DNA from 3 places in the Pseudarthrobacter defluvii genome. Region 3 is predicted to be linked to each of the others. Evidence: riboswitches for the same ligand, from Rfam matches in the RefSeq annotation. Region 3 holds a riboswitch; each other region holds the start of a gene.

Region 1 (4,271 bases), 1.8 Mb from region 3:
CGCGCAACAAGTCTACGCGCGAGTCCCTGGTGGAAGGATCCTGGTAGCTCCAGGCCGTGGCTGCATTGATCCTGCGCGGAACCTGCCACAGGGCCACCAGAAGGATGAGCATGGCAGCGGCAACAGTCCAGGCAGCAGGCCCGGAAAGTGTGTTGGCGCGGACATAAGTGCCGGTGGATGCCTGATCGGTCACAGGGCCGGTGACCATCGGCGAGGCTTTCAGCCGATCCGCCGCCGCTTTGGCAATCTCCGGGCTTCCGGTGAGCAGCCAGCTGATGCTCGCCACCCCGGTGTCCCTGGTGCTGGTGCGCTCATCCCACACGACGGCGGCCGTGCGGCCGAATCCCGGGGAGGTGGCAGTTCCCACCACCTGGTCCCACCAGCCGGTTTTGATGTCGGCTTCGGGTGCGCCGCCCGTTGAAGGGCTGTAGAAGGCCGACGTCTGGAGCAGGAAGGGTTTCCGGCGCCCCTCTGAATAGGTGCCGTAGAAGTTTTCGCCCCCGGAGGCTGTCAGCATCTCCTGGAGTTCACCGGCCCGGGGCACGGTGTTGACGGCGGCTCCGCCGGCCGTGTCGTCGTGGTAGGCGGCAAGACCCACCCAGTCCACGGCGTCGTCGCCCGGGTAATACGGTGCGTAGGCGTTATCGCTCCCGTTCCAGGCCCCGTCCCCGTTCGTGTCCAGCAAAGCGAACCCGTCGCTTCCCGGCTGCGGCGCGTTCCGGCTCCGGTCAAAGGGGTAGTCCTTGCCCAGGTAAGGTGACCACACCATGGCGACCCGGCCGCCGTCGTCCTTCTTGAATGCCTTGGACACTGCTTGGAAGGCCTGGCGGTACGCGGCGGGCTGCTGGCCCCAGCCCACCCAGCTGGTGTTCATGTCAGGGGCAAACCGGATCAGCAGCTGCCCCTTGAACCCGGAGGTGAGGCCGTGCACCTGCTGTGCGAAGGCTTCGGCCTCGCTGGTGCCGAGCTGGTCCAGCGGCACCGACGGCTTCACCGTGAGCAGGGCGTGGGAGCCTTTGGCTGCGGCCTGCTGCAGGAAGCCGTCGATGTCATTCCGTTCCGAGTCACGGAATGGAATGGTGATGTCGTGTCCGAAGACAGCGGGGCTGGCACCCAGCCGGTCGCTGAAGCCTGCGGCGGTATCCTCGCCCCACTCAAGGACGGCACCCAACCACGGCTTTCCGTTGTCAGGTGCAGTCTGGGCCGCCTGCGCCGGACCTGCCGGCGCCAGAACGGCCAGGAAGGCGATGACGATGGTTGCCAGATAGGCGACGGCAGAACGCGGACGGTTCCGCCAGATGGCGTGGTGGTGCGATGTCACTGCCCGCATGTTGCAAGGACCCCCCGGTACTCATTGCTCTGCTGCCCGTTGCTTAGGCGACGGGGCGGTGCCCCCGGTAAGACTTTATCGGGCGGCGGGCCTTCGCGTGTCGCCTGGGCGTCCGGCGAATTACGGAACATGACGACGGCGGCCGTGCGGCTCGGGAGCGCAGGTGTTACGTTTTTGGGGAGTAATGAGTACCGGCGCCAAGCCCTGACTGGCCGGTCGGCAACCCTCCCTTTCGCGGCGGGGTGCCTCAGGTGAATACTCGGCATATCGACCCATTCGAGCTGCAAGCGTGAAAGAAGGAGATCCGTCGTGTCTGACGCACCCGCCCCTGACGAAAGACTGTCCTACCGCCTGATTACCGGCGCGGACACCCGTGAGTTCTGCGAGCGGATCTCCGCTGCACTCGCCGACGGGTACGTGCTGCACGGCAGCCCTGCGGCAACCTTCAACGGCACCACCGTCATCGTGGCGCAGGCCATCGTCCTTCCGGCCGCCATCGCCTCGGCGGATGCCGCCGTGGCCACTGCCGTGGACGAGCTCGAGGGCGAGTTCGACGGCGAGGGCCACGCATGAGCTACGCCGGAGACCTGACGCCGCAGGAAGCCTGGGCCAAGCTGGAGCAGGGCGCCGTCCTGGTGGATGTCCGCACCGAGGGCGAATGGGCCCACATCGGCATCCCCGACACCAAGGCCACAGACAACGACCCCCTGTTCATCCAGTGGACCTTCCCCGGCGGCATCCCCAACCCGGACTTCATCAAGGACCTGACGAACCAGGCACCGGAGGATCCCCAGGCGGAACTGGTGTTCCTGTGCCGCTCCGGCAAGCGCTCCATCGCCGCGGCCACCGCCGCCACCCAGGCGGGTTTCACCGCCTACAGCGTCCTCGAGGGCTTCGAAGGCGATCCCGACCGCTTCGGCGAGCGGACCGTCAATGGCTGGAAAAACCGCGGCCTGCCCACCAACCTCGGAAAGAACTAAGTGAGCTTCAACCAAGACGCCCCCGGCTGGAACCCCGACACCCAGGCAGTCCGCGGCGGGCTGGACCGCAGCAACTTCCAGGAAACGTCGGAGGCCATCTTCCTCAACTCCGGCTTCGTCTACGAATCCGCGGCCGCTGCTGAACGCGCCTTCACCGGCGAGGATGAGCGCTTCGTCTACTCCCGCTATGGCAACCCGTCCGTGGCCACCTTCCAGGAACGGCTCCGGCTGCTCGAAGGCACTGAAGCATGCTTCGCGACGGCGTCGGGCATGTCCGCGGTGTTCACGGCCCTGGGTGCCCTGCTGGCAGCCGGCGACCGGGTAGTGGCCGCACGCTCGCTGTTCGGTTCCTGCTTCGTAGTCCTGAACGAGATCCTGCCCCGATGGGGTGTGGAGACGGTGTTCGTCGACGGGCCGGACCTGGACCAGTGGCGCGAAGCGCTCTCCAAGCCCACCACGGCTGTCTTCTTCGAATCCCCGTCCAACCCCATGCAGGAAATCGTGGACATCGCCGCTGTCAGCGAACTGGCGCACGCCGCCGGGGCCACCGTGGTGGCGGACAACGTCTTCGCCACTCCCCTACTGCAGCGCTGCGGGGACCTCGGCGCCGACGTCATCGTCTACTCGGGCACCAAGCACATCGACGGCCAGGGCCGGGTGATGGGCGGTGCCATCCTGGGCACCAAGGAGTTCATCGAGGGACCCGTGAAGCAGCTGATGCGACACACCGGCCCCGCGCTGTCCCCATTCAATGCCTGGGTCCTGACCAAGGGCCTGGAAACCATGGGCCTCCGCGTCAACCACTCCTCCGCCACCGCCCTCCGGCTGGCCGAGTGGCTGGAGGAGCAACCGGCCGTGAGCTGGGTGAAGTATCCGCTGCTGAAGTCGCACCCGCAGTACGGGCTGGCGGCGAAGCAGATGAGCGCGGGCGGGACCGTCCTGACGCTGGAGCTTGCTCCTTCGGGTGGGCGCTCCGGTAAGGAGGCCGCCTTCGCCCTGCTGGACGGGCTGCGGATCATCGACATCTCCAACAACCTGGGCGATTCCAAGTCCCTGATCACCCATCCCGCCACCACCACCCACCGCGCCATGGGACCGGAGGGACGGGCTGCCATTGGGCTCAGCGACGGCGTGGTCCGTCTCTCCGTGGGGCTTGAGGACCCGGACGACCTCATCCGCGACCTGGAACAGGCTCTGAAGCAGATCTAGGTTTTCGACGCGCTTTCCCGTTTTCGCGGCGCAGATTCCCGGTCGCGGCCCAAATGCGGGCCGCGAAAGGGAATAAGCGCGTCGAAAAGGAAGCTGCGCGTCGCGATGCGCCAGGCGGCCGGTCAGGATTGGCGGACCCGCAGCAGCTCGGGAGTGGCCGCCACTTCGGAGAGATCAAGCGCTCCGCGCATGGTCACGTTCACGGCCTGCCTCACCACGGCCCCGAACCCCATGTCCCCGGGCGGCGGACCGGCCAGGGCATTGTCACGGGCGCGGCGTTGTTCGGCTGCCCCCGTCCCGCGGGCGATGATGTCCTCTACACCCTGCCGGGCAAGGGCCAGCTCGCCCTGTTCCTGCAGGACGGGAGCCAGGTAGTCCACCAGTGAACGGGCCACGTCCGCAGCGGGGGCAGGACGGAAGTTGCCGAAATCCAGGAGTTCGCCGCTGAGCCCTTCACTGCTGGCCTGCCAGGAAGCCATCCGCAAAAGAACCGTGGGAACGGGTGCAGGATCAACGTCCTCGCGCCACTCCCTGCTTGCTGATTCCACCAGCGCCCGGACCAGGACCGCAATGAGGGCCGCGTCCTCGGCCCGGAGGCAGACGTCCGCCACCCGTACCTCGACGGTGGGATGGTTGCGGGACAAGCGGGCGTCGAAGTAGACCATGCCCTCATCGAGCATGACGCCGGTTTCCAGCAGCCGGGCCACCACCCGCCGGTAGGTGGGGTACGTTCCGTAAATGCCTGCCGGTCC
Region 2 (4,271 bases), 1.2 Mb from region 3:
GCGTCATGGGCATCGGTGGGCACCAGCCAGCGGACCGATTCTTCCGGGTATCCCGGGCGGATGCGATGGTAGTGCCTGCCGCCATCCTGGAAGCTCTGCCCGAGCTCCCGGCGCCGTCCGTGATCAAGCCTGGGGCCACCCCGAACCACGCGTGGCCTCCTTCTGTGTGTTGCCGGTGATTGCCCCTCGAATTTACCGCATGGGACCACCTCCAGCCGTCGGGGAAGCAGCCTTCTTCCCGCCAGGCTGCCTAGTCGTCGATGCAGGGCGCTGCGCCGGCCGTTCCCGGGGTGTTGGGTGCCCAGTGCGGGTAGGTGCGGGCGTCGTTGGCGGGCACCCACCGGCCTGCGTCCACTACGTAGTCCCAGCCCAAGCCCTTGCTGCGCAGCGCTCGGATGCCCGCGAGGAGGCGTTCGGCATCCTCCAGCCGTGAGCCGACGCCGAAGCTTGCCCTAAGCGAGCCTGACGGCAGGCCCAGGCGCTTCAGCAGGGGATGGGCGCAGAAGCGTCCATCGCGCAGCCCCACGCCGTGCTCGGCTGCGAGGTAGGCGGCCACCAGTCCTGCGTCATAGCCCTCCACGGAGAAGTTGACCACGCCGATGGTGTCCGTTTCCGGGTTGCTGTCCTTGAAGATCTGGTGGACGGTGACCCCGTCGATGTCCTGCAGGCCCTCCACCAGGAAGGAGCGGATGGCCGATTCGTGGGCGTGCCACCGGTCCTGGTCCAGCCCGGCGAGGACCTGCGTGGCTCGGGCCAGGGTTGCGGCTCCGAGGACGTTCGGTGAGCCCCCCTCATGGCGGGCCGGGCCACTGGCCCAGCTGACGCCGTCGAGCCTTGCTTCCTTCACCGCGCCGCCGCCGGCAAGGTGCGGGACGCCCGCGTCCAACCAGTCAGGGCGTCCCACCAGGACGCCGGCGCCGAACGGTGCGTACAGCTTGTGGCCGGAAAACGCGAGGTAGTCGATGCCGTCGGCGCTGATGTCCACCCGGCGGTGCGGTGCGAGTTGGGCAGCATCCACCACGATCCGTGCGCCGTGCTGGTGGGCCAGCGCGGCCAGGGCCCGGATGGGAAGGATCTCGCCGGTGACGTTTGAAGCGCCGGTGACTGCCAGCAGGCTGACCCCGCCCTGCTCCAGCTCCGCGCGGACGGCGTCAAGGGTGCCGGTGATCGTCTCTGCGGCGACGATGCTCCGGTGCGGTACGCCCTGCCAAGGCAGCAGGTTGGCATGGTGTTCGATGTCCAGGTAGAGCACATCGCCGTCGGGGCGGCCGTCGGTGAGGGGGAGGCAACCTGCCAGGAGGTTCAGCGAGTCTGTGGTGTTGCGGGTGAAGATGACCGAATCGTCCGGCCGGCCGCCCACGAAGTCCCGGACGATGCTGCGTGCATTTTCGTAGACCGAGGTGCTGATCTGGGAGGCGTAGCCTGCCCCGCGGTGGACGCTGGCGTAGTAGGGCAGGATCTCGTTGAGGTAGGCGGATACCACGGAGAGCGCCGGGGCCGATGCGCCACAGTCGAGGTTCGCGTACCGGACGTGCCCGCCGGTGATCAGCGGTGCCTGGATTTCCGCGCCGGTGACCGCCGCGAGGGGCCGGCCGGCAATGGCGTGGAGTTCAGCAGCAGCGGCGGCTTCGGTGATGGCGGGCTGGGGGGAGACGGTGGCAGTTGTCACAGAGACCTCACTTGACTACAGGACTCCGGCATAGTGGAATCCGCGCTTGCCGCATCCACTCCGGACCGGCCTGGTCGTCACCCGGGGCACCCCACCGCGAATGGAGGGTTGCCGGCCAGCAAACCGGGGTTTAGCGCTGGCACTCGTGACCTGGATAAAAGCGTAGGACATGCGGCGGCCCAGGCTGAACCCGCGGCAATTGTTAAGCCCTTTGTTACGCTCGTCCGAATAAACGACGGCGGACACCTCCTTTGGGAGGTGTCCGCCGTCGCTTTATTCGTTTTGCCGGGAGAACGTCAACCGTTACAGCAAATCATCCAGGTAAGGGTTCAGCCGGTGCAGGACCTCTGAGTGCAGGATGGAGTTGGTGGCCAGGGCGTTCCCGCCGAACGGTCCGTCCTCGCCTTCGAGGGAGGTAAAACGCCCCCCGGCCTCCACCACGATCGGCACCAGGGCGGCCATGTCATAGAGGTTCAGCTCCGGTTCGCAGGCGATGTCCACCGAGCCCTCGGCCACCATGCAGTACGACCAGAAGTCGCCGTAGGCCCGGGTCCGCCATACGTCCTCGGTGAGGCCCAGGAACTCATCAAGGTTCCCCCGTTCCTTCCAACCGGTGAGGCTGGAGTAGGAGAGGGAGGCATCGGCGAGGCTGGAGACGTTGGAGACGCGGAGCCGGGTGGCAGCCGCCAGGGACCTGCCCATGTACGCGCCCATGCCCTTTGCCGCCCACCAGCGCTTGCCCAGGGCCGGTGCGCTGACCACCCCCACCACGGGTTCGCCTTCATCCACCAGGGCGATCAGCGTGGCCCAGACCGGAACGCCGCGGACAAAGTTCTTGGTCCCGTCAATGGGGTCGATGATCCAGCGCCGCGAACCGTGGCCCGTGCTGCCGAACTCCTCGCCCAGGACCGCGTCACGTGGGCGGGAACGCGAGAGTTGCCCGCGGATGGCTTCCTCGGCGGCCTTGTCCGCATCGGTGACCGGCGTCAGGTCCGGCTTGGTCTCAACGTGGAGATCCAGGGCCTTGAAGCGGCTCATGGTCTGGTCATCCACGGAGTCGGCCAGGACATGTGCCAGGCGCAGGTCATCGTTGTAGCTCGAAGCGGGTTGGATCATGGTTCCAAACTACCGTCTGCCCGCGCTTCTTCCGGGGAGAACGCGTCAGTTGACGCTGCCAAGCTCCTTGGTTTCCTGTGCTTCCAGCCTTGGATCCGTGCCGAGCAGCCGCCGCAGCGACGCGAGCCGTGCGGGACCGGTGGGACCTGCGTGTCCGTCAGCCACCCAGTCGTCAAGGCCGCAGTCCACTGCGGTCGCCGTGTGCTTGCAGCCCCGTTCGCAGTTCTCGATGCCGGGGGAGAGGTCCGGGAAGGAGCGCAGGATCCGGTCAGGGTCCACGTGGGCCAGGCCGAAGGACCTGATACCCGGAGTATCAATGATCCAGCTGCCGGCCGGCGAGTCCGCCAGGCGCAGCGCCAGGGCCGACGACGATGTATGCCGGCCCCGGCCGGTCACCGCGTTGACTCCGCCGGTGGCCCGCTCGGCCCCGGTCAGCGCGTTCACCATGGTGGATTTGCCCACGCCTGAGTGTCCGAGCATGACCGTGACCTTGCCGTCCAGGTGCGCGCGGAGCCCGGCCACGGCGGCGCTGTCCAGCCGGGCCGAAAGGCCGTCGTCGGAGCGCGCGTCGATGCCCGAGGCCAGGGCGTCAGCAGTCCGGCTGATGATCACCGGGAAATCCAGGTGGGTGTAGTTGGACAACAGTTCCGCGGGGTCCTTGACGTCGGCCTTGGTGACCAGCAGGATCGGATCGATGCCGGCGTCGTATGCGGCCACCAGGGCACGGTCGATGAACCCGGTCCGCGGCTCGGGGTTGGCCGCCGCCACCACGATCACCAGCTGGTCGGCGTTGGCCACTACGGCACGTTCGATCGGGTCCGTGTCGTCGGCGCTGCGGCGCAGGAGCGTTTTGCGGTCCTGGATCTTCACCAGGCGGGCCAGCGTGTCCGGCGCGCCCGACACGTCCCCCACAAGCGAGACGAAGTCGCCGGCAACCACCGGCGAGCGGCGAAGTTCGCGGGCGCGTGCCGCGATGACCACGCGTTCGTTCTTCGAGTCCTCACCCACCACTGCCGTGTACCGGCCACGGTCCACCGTGATGATCCGTCCCGTCACGGCGTCGTCGTGGCTGGGCCGATCCTTGGTGCGGGGCCTGGAACCCTTCTTGTTCGGCCGGATGCGGACGTCGGATTCGTCCCAGGAGTCAGTGCGCCGCGCCACCGCTGGGCTCCTCCGGTCCGGATGCCGCAGCGGCGTCCTGGGCCAGCATGCCTGCCCACAGCTGGGGGAAATCGGGCATGGTCTTGGCGGTGGTGGCGATGTCCTCCACCTGCACGCCCTCCACTGCCAGGCCCAGGATAGCGCCGGCAGTGGCCATGCGGTGGTCGGCGTAACTGCGGACGACGCCGCCATGCAGCCGGGCGGGACGGATCACGAGGCCGTCGCTGGTTTCCTCTGCGTCTCCGCCGAGCCGGTTGATTTCCGCCACCAGGGCCGCGAGCCTGTCCGTCTCGTGTCCGCGCAGGTGTGCGATCCCCGTGAGCCG
Region 3 (4,271 bases):
AGCCCGGCAGCACCGGCCGGGTCGAGGCCTTCGGTTTCGTCCGCCACGATTCTCGCGTGCTGCCACGACATGGCCCCGACGGCCAGGGCCTGGAACACGGGCGGCAGGGAGCAGACCTTCCGGGACTGTTCCAGGAACGCGCCGGCGGCGGCTGAACTCAGCGTCAGGACGCCGGCGATTTCCTCCACGGTGGACATTTCAGCGTAGGTGCGGTCCTGGAGGGAGGCATCGGGCGGAGTCATGGCCTGCTGAAACGCGACGGCCTCGGATGCATCCTGTGCCTGCCCGGCCGCGAGCTGGGCCGTGAGCCGGGACCGGAGATCCAGCCGTTCCAACCGGATCTCATACCGCCGCTGCAACACATCAACACCGGAACCAACAGCAAGGCCGGAGGCCAGGAAAGCATCCTCCCGCTCCAGCGCATCAAGGGCAGCAGCAAAGCCATGAATGCCCTGTCCTACCGCTGATGCGCTGCTGCTGATTTCCATATGAACATCATCTATCGAGGCACTGACATTCGTACCTGAGCCTGATCCTCGGCATGAGCCAGCCCGTGAACTGCCGCCGGACTTGCCGCTGTGCCGCTAAGCCCTACGCTGCCGATGGCGCTTCGGGCGCAAAAAGCCGCCATCCGCCGTCGTACGTTTTCTATGCGAAGGTTCCCTGCCGCAGCCAAAGCGCACGATGCCCAAAGGAGTATGTGTGGCGCAGAACTATTGCGGCCCAGCAAACGCGAGTGCCACTCAAATGAATTCGGCCGCCATGAGGTGGTGACGCCGTTGTCACCACCTCATGGCGGCCGAAGATTATCCGGGCATGGACCCGGCGCACCCATTTCCCGAAAGGGAAGAGGGCTGGAGCGTCAGAGAGTGACAGCCCCGTTGGCGGTTTCGAACGTGACCGACAGGATGCCGGGCGTTCCGTGCGGGGCGACCCACTCGACCGCAACATCCTCAAGCGGCTTTTCCACCGGCTCACCCAGCCACTCGGTGACCCGGGAGGCGGAGCCTGCGATGGTCAGGCAGCTCATCTTGAGGTTGCTCTGGTAGGCGTTGGAGGGGTGAAGTGAGGGATCACCCTCCCACTTGAGCATGTACGGGACCTGGGGATCGGCGATGAGGCCCAGGATGCCAATCTGCTTCCAGACCAGCTCGCGGCCGTCCGGGAACTTGCGGTTGCCGTTGACAGCGGAGCGGCCGAGGCGTTCCTCGAAGGGGGCGAGGTCGTCCACTTCGACGCACCAGCCCATCCAGCCGCCGCCTGCCGCGGATCGGGCCCTTACGGCCTGTCCAAACGGTGCCTTGTCCGATGCAGGGTGGTCCAGGACCTCCACAACCTCGAGGTACTTGTGACCGGCGAGCGGGATGATCATATTCCGGGTTCCGAACCGGGGGTGTACCCCGCCCTTCACTGCCTCAACGCCGAGGGCAGTTGCAATACGTTCGGTGGTGGCCGCGAGGCCGTCGTGTTCACAGGCGTAAGAGACGTGATCCATGCGCATGGCAACATCTTGGCACTTTGTGATGCGGCTCTCAGCTAAGGGTACCCTTACTGGATTTGCGCGCACTCAATGGCCATGGAAAGGCCGCCTAAAAGACCATGTTCGTCACAATCCTGTTCACGGCAACAACGCTGTTCCTAGACTTGGCGCAGGTCATGAGTGCCAGCGCCAAGCCCCGGCTCGCTGGCCGGCAACCCTCCATCCGCGGTGGGGTGCCCCGGGTGAAGACCTGGCTGTCCGGCAAGAACCGGAAGCAAGCGCGCCCGCACTGCCGGTGAGCATGCCGGGCCCATGTCAAAGGAGATTTGGATGTCCAACGGTTGGTCCTTCGAAACCCGCCAAATCCACGCCGGCCAGGAAGTGGACAGTGCAGCGGGAGCCCGTGCCCTGCCCATCTACCAGACCACGTCCTTCGTGTTCCCAACGGCCGAAAGCGCAGCAAACCGTTTCGCACTGTCCGAACTCGCGCCCATCTACACCCGCATCGGCAACCCGACGCAGGACGCAGTGGAACAGCGGATCGCCAGCCTCGAAGGTGGTTTGGCAGCGCTGCTGCTGAGTTCCGGCCAGGCCGCTGAAACGTTCGCGGTCCTGAACATCGCGGAGGCCGGCGACCACATCGTGGCCAGCCCCAGCCTCTACGGCGGAACCTATAACCTCTTCGCCCACACCCTGAAAAAGTTCGGCATCTCCGTCACGTTCGTGGAGGACCCCGACAACTTGGACCAGTGGCGCAACGCAGTCCAGCCCAACACCAAGCTCTTCTTCGGTGAAGTGGTCTCCAACCCCCGCCAGGACGTCCTGGACATCGAGGGCATCTCCGAAGTCGCCCACCAGGCCGGCGTGCCCCTCATCGTGGACAACACCCTCTCCACCCCGTACCTCATCCGCCCGCTGGAGTGGGGCGCGGACATCGTGATCCATTCCGCCACCAAGTACCTGGGCGGCCACGGCACAGCCATCGCCGGCGTGATCGTCGATTCCGGCAAGTTCGATTTCAGCAAGGACCCGGAACGGTTCCCAGGCTTCAACACCCCGGATCCCACCTACAACGGGCTGGTCTACGCCCGCGATCTGGGAGCCGATGGAGCGCTGGGGGCCAACTTCTCCTACATCCTCAAGGCGCGGGTCCAGCTCCTGCGCGACCTGGGCTCGGCGGTCTCGCCCTTCAACGCCTTCCTGATTTCCCAGGGCCTGGAGACTTTGAGCCTGCGGGTGGAGCGCCACGTTGCCAACGCCACGGAAGTGGCGCGCTGGCTTGAGGCAAGGCACGACGTCGAATCGGTCGCCTATGCCGGGCTGCCGTCCAGCCCCTGGTACGAGCGTGGCCGCAAGTACGGGCCCAAGGGGACGGGCGCCGTCGTCGCCTTCAACCTGGCCGGCGGAGCGGAGGCGGGCAAACGCTTCGTCGACGCCCTGGAGCTGCACTCCCATGTGGCCAACATCGGCGACGTGCGCTCCCTGGTCATCCACCCGGCGTCGACCACCCACAGCCAGCTCTCCCCGGAGCAGCAGGCTGTGGCCGGGGTGCACCCGGGACTCGTCAGGCTTTCCGTGGGGCTGGAACACATCGACGACATCCTCGCCGACCTGGAAGCAGGCTTCAGGGCTGCGAAGAGCGCCTAGACGGGCAAAGTACGACGCCGGGCCTCCACTCGGGCGGTAAGGCGGGGCGGGCAGCAAGCCGGGAAGTCACAACCAGTCACACTCTTGGCCTGGACCGGGGAGTATTTCGTACACTCGATCCAGGTCATGAGTGCCAGTGACAGCCCCGGCTTGCTGGCCGGCAACCCTCCATTCGCGGTGGGGTGCCCCGGGTGAGGACCTGGCCTGCCGGTCAAATGACGGCGGGCAAGCGCGTAGAAGAGGTCTTGCCATGACGGTTACCGTCGCCCCAAAAACCATCCCCGAACACGGAATTGTCCGCTACGCCTCCATCGGGGGACTGGAACTCGAAGCCGGGGGATACCTCCCGGACGTCACCCTGGCCTACGAAACCTGGGGGACGCTCAACGCGGACGCCAGCAACGCCATCCTGATCGAGCATGCGCTGACCGGCAGCACGCACGTAACCCGTGGCGACACGGACGAAGAAGGCTGGTGGGAACAACTCGCGGGCCCCGGCGCCCCCGTGGACACCGACCGTTTCTTCGTGGTGTCCATCAACATTGTGGGCGGCTGCTACGGCTCCACAGGCCCCTCCTCTCCCGCCCCCGACGGATCGCCCTGGGGCTCCCGCTTCCCCCTGGTCACGCTGCGGGACAGCACCGAGGCGGAAGTCCGGCTCGCAGACCAGCTGGGAATCAAGAGCTGGTTCGCGGTCCTTGGCGGCTCCATGGGCGGCGCCCGCGCACTGGAATGGGCAGTGACGTACCCGGAAAGGGTGCAGCGCTGCGCCGTCATCGCCGTCGGGGCTGCCAGCACCGCAGAACAAATCGCCTTTGCCCAGGCCCAGACCCTGGCCATCCGGCAGGATCCAAACTTCAACGGCGGCGACTACTACGGCGGTCCCTGTCCTGAAGAGGGCCTGGCCCTTGCCCGGCGCATCGCCCACATCACCTACCGGTCCGCCGCCGAACTGGAAGGCCGCTTTGGCCGGTCAGCCCAGGCATCCGAGTCGCCCCTTCAGGGGGAAGTGCTCGCAGCCCGCGGCCGCTACCAGGTGGAAAGCTACCTGGACCACCAGGGCAACAAGCTCGTGAAGCGCTTTGACGCCAACAGCTACATCGCCCTGACCGAGGCACTGATGAGCCACGACGTCTGCCGGGGC

The links. Region 3 has a riboswitch for S-adenosylmethionine ahead of JCQ34_RS06410 (bifunctional o-acetylhomoserine/o-acetylserine sulfhydrylase). Riboswitches for the same ligand answer to the same signal wherever they lie in the genome.
Region 1: it holds a riboswitch for S-adenosylmethionine, as region 3 does, so the genes downstream of both, JCQ34_RS17850 (DUF1737 domain-containing protein) here and JCQ34_RS06410 (bifunctional o-acetylhomoserine/o-acetylserine sulfhydrylase) in region 3, are expected to answer to the same signal.
Region 2: it holds a riboswitch for S-adenosylmethionine, as region 3 does, so the genes downstream of both, JCQ34_RS12030 (aminotransferase class V-fold PLP-dependent enzyme) here and JCQ34_RS06410 (bifunctional o-acetylhomoserine/o-acetylserine sulfhydrylase) in region 3, are expected to answer to the same signal.

The regions. Positions count from the first base shown of each region.
Region 1 covers NZ_CP066362.1:3,827,597-3,831,867, forward strand. The annotation lists gene opgC (OpgC domain-containing protein) at 1-1,330, opposite strand, end outside; SAM riboswitch class IV at 1,511-1,626, shown strand; gene JCQ34_RS17850 (DUF1737 domain-containing protein) at 1,640-1,903, shown strand; gene JCQ34_RS17855 (rhodanese-like domain-containing protein) at 1,900-2,310, shown strand; gene JCQ34_RS17860 (O-succinylhomoserine sulfhydrylase) at 2,311-3,519, shown strand; gene JCQ34_RS17865 (glutamate--cysteine ligase 2) at 3,642-4,271, opposite strand, start outside.
Region 2 covers NZ_CP066362.1:2,600,975-2,605,245, reverse strand. The annotation lists gene JCQ34_RS12035 (class I SAM-dependent methyltransferase) at 1-149, opposite strand, end outside; gene JCQ34_RS12030 (aminotransferase class V-fold PLP-dependent enzyme) at 251-1,669, opposite strand; SAM riboswitch class IV at 1,707-1,820, opposite strand; gene hisN (histidinol-phosphatase) at 1,973-2,785, opposite strand; gene rsgA (ribosome small subunit-dependent GTPase A) at 2,831-3,946, opposite strand; gene aroA (3-phosphoshikimate 1-carboxyvinyltransferase) at 3,930-4,271, opposite strand, start outside.
Region 3 covers NZ_CP066362.1:1,400,658-1,404,928, forward strand. The annotation lists gene JCQ34_RS06400 (DUF222 domain-containing protein) at 1-488, opposite strand, end outside; gene JCQ34_RS06405 (VOC family protein) at 863-1,501, opposite strand; SAM riboswitch class IV at 1,653-1,767, shown strand; gene JCQ34_RS06410 (bifunctional o-acetylhomoserine/o-acetylserine sulfhydrylase) at 1,811-3,127, shown strand; SAM riboswitch class IV at 3,250-3,365, shown strand; gene metX (homoserine O-acetyltransferase MetX) at 3,378-4,271, shown strand, end outside.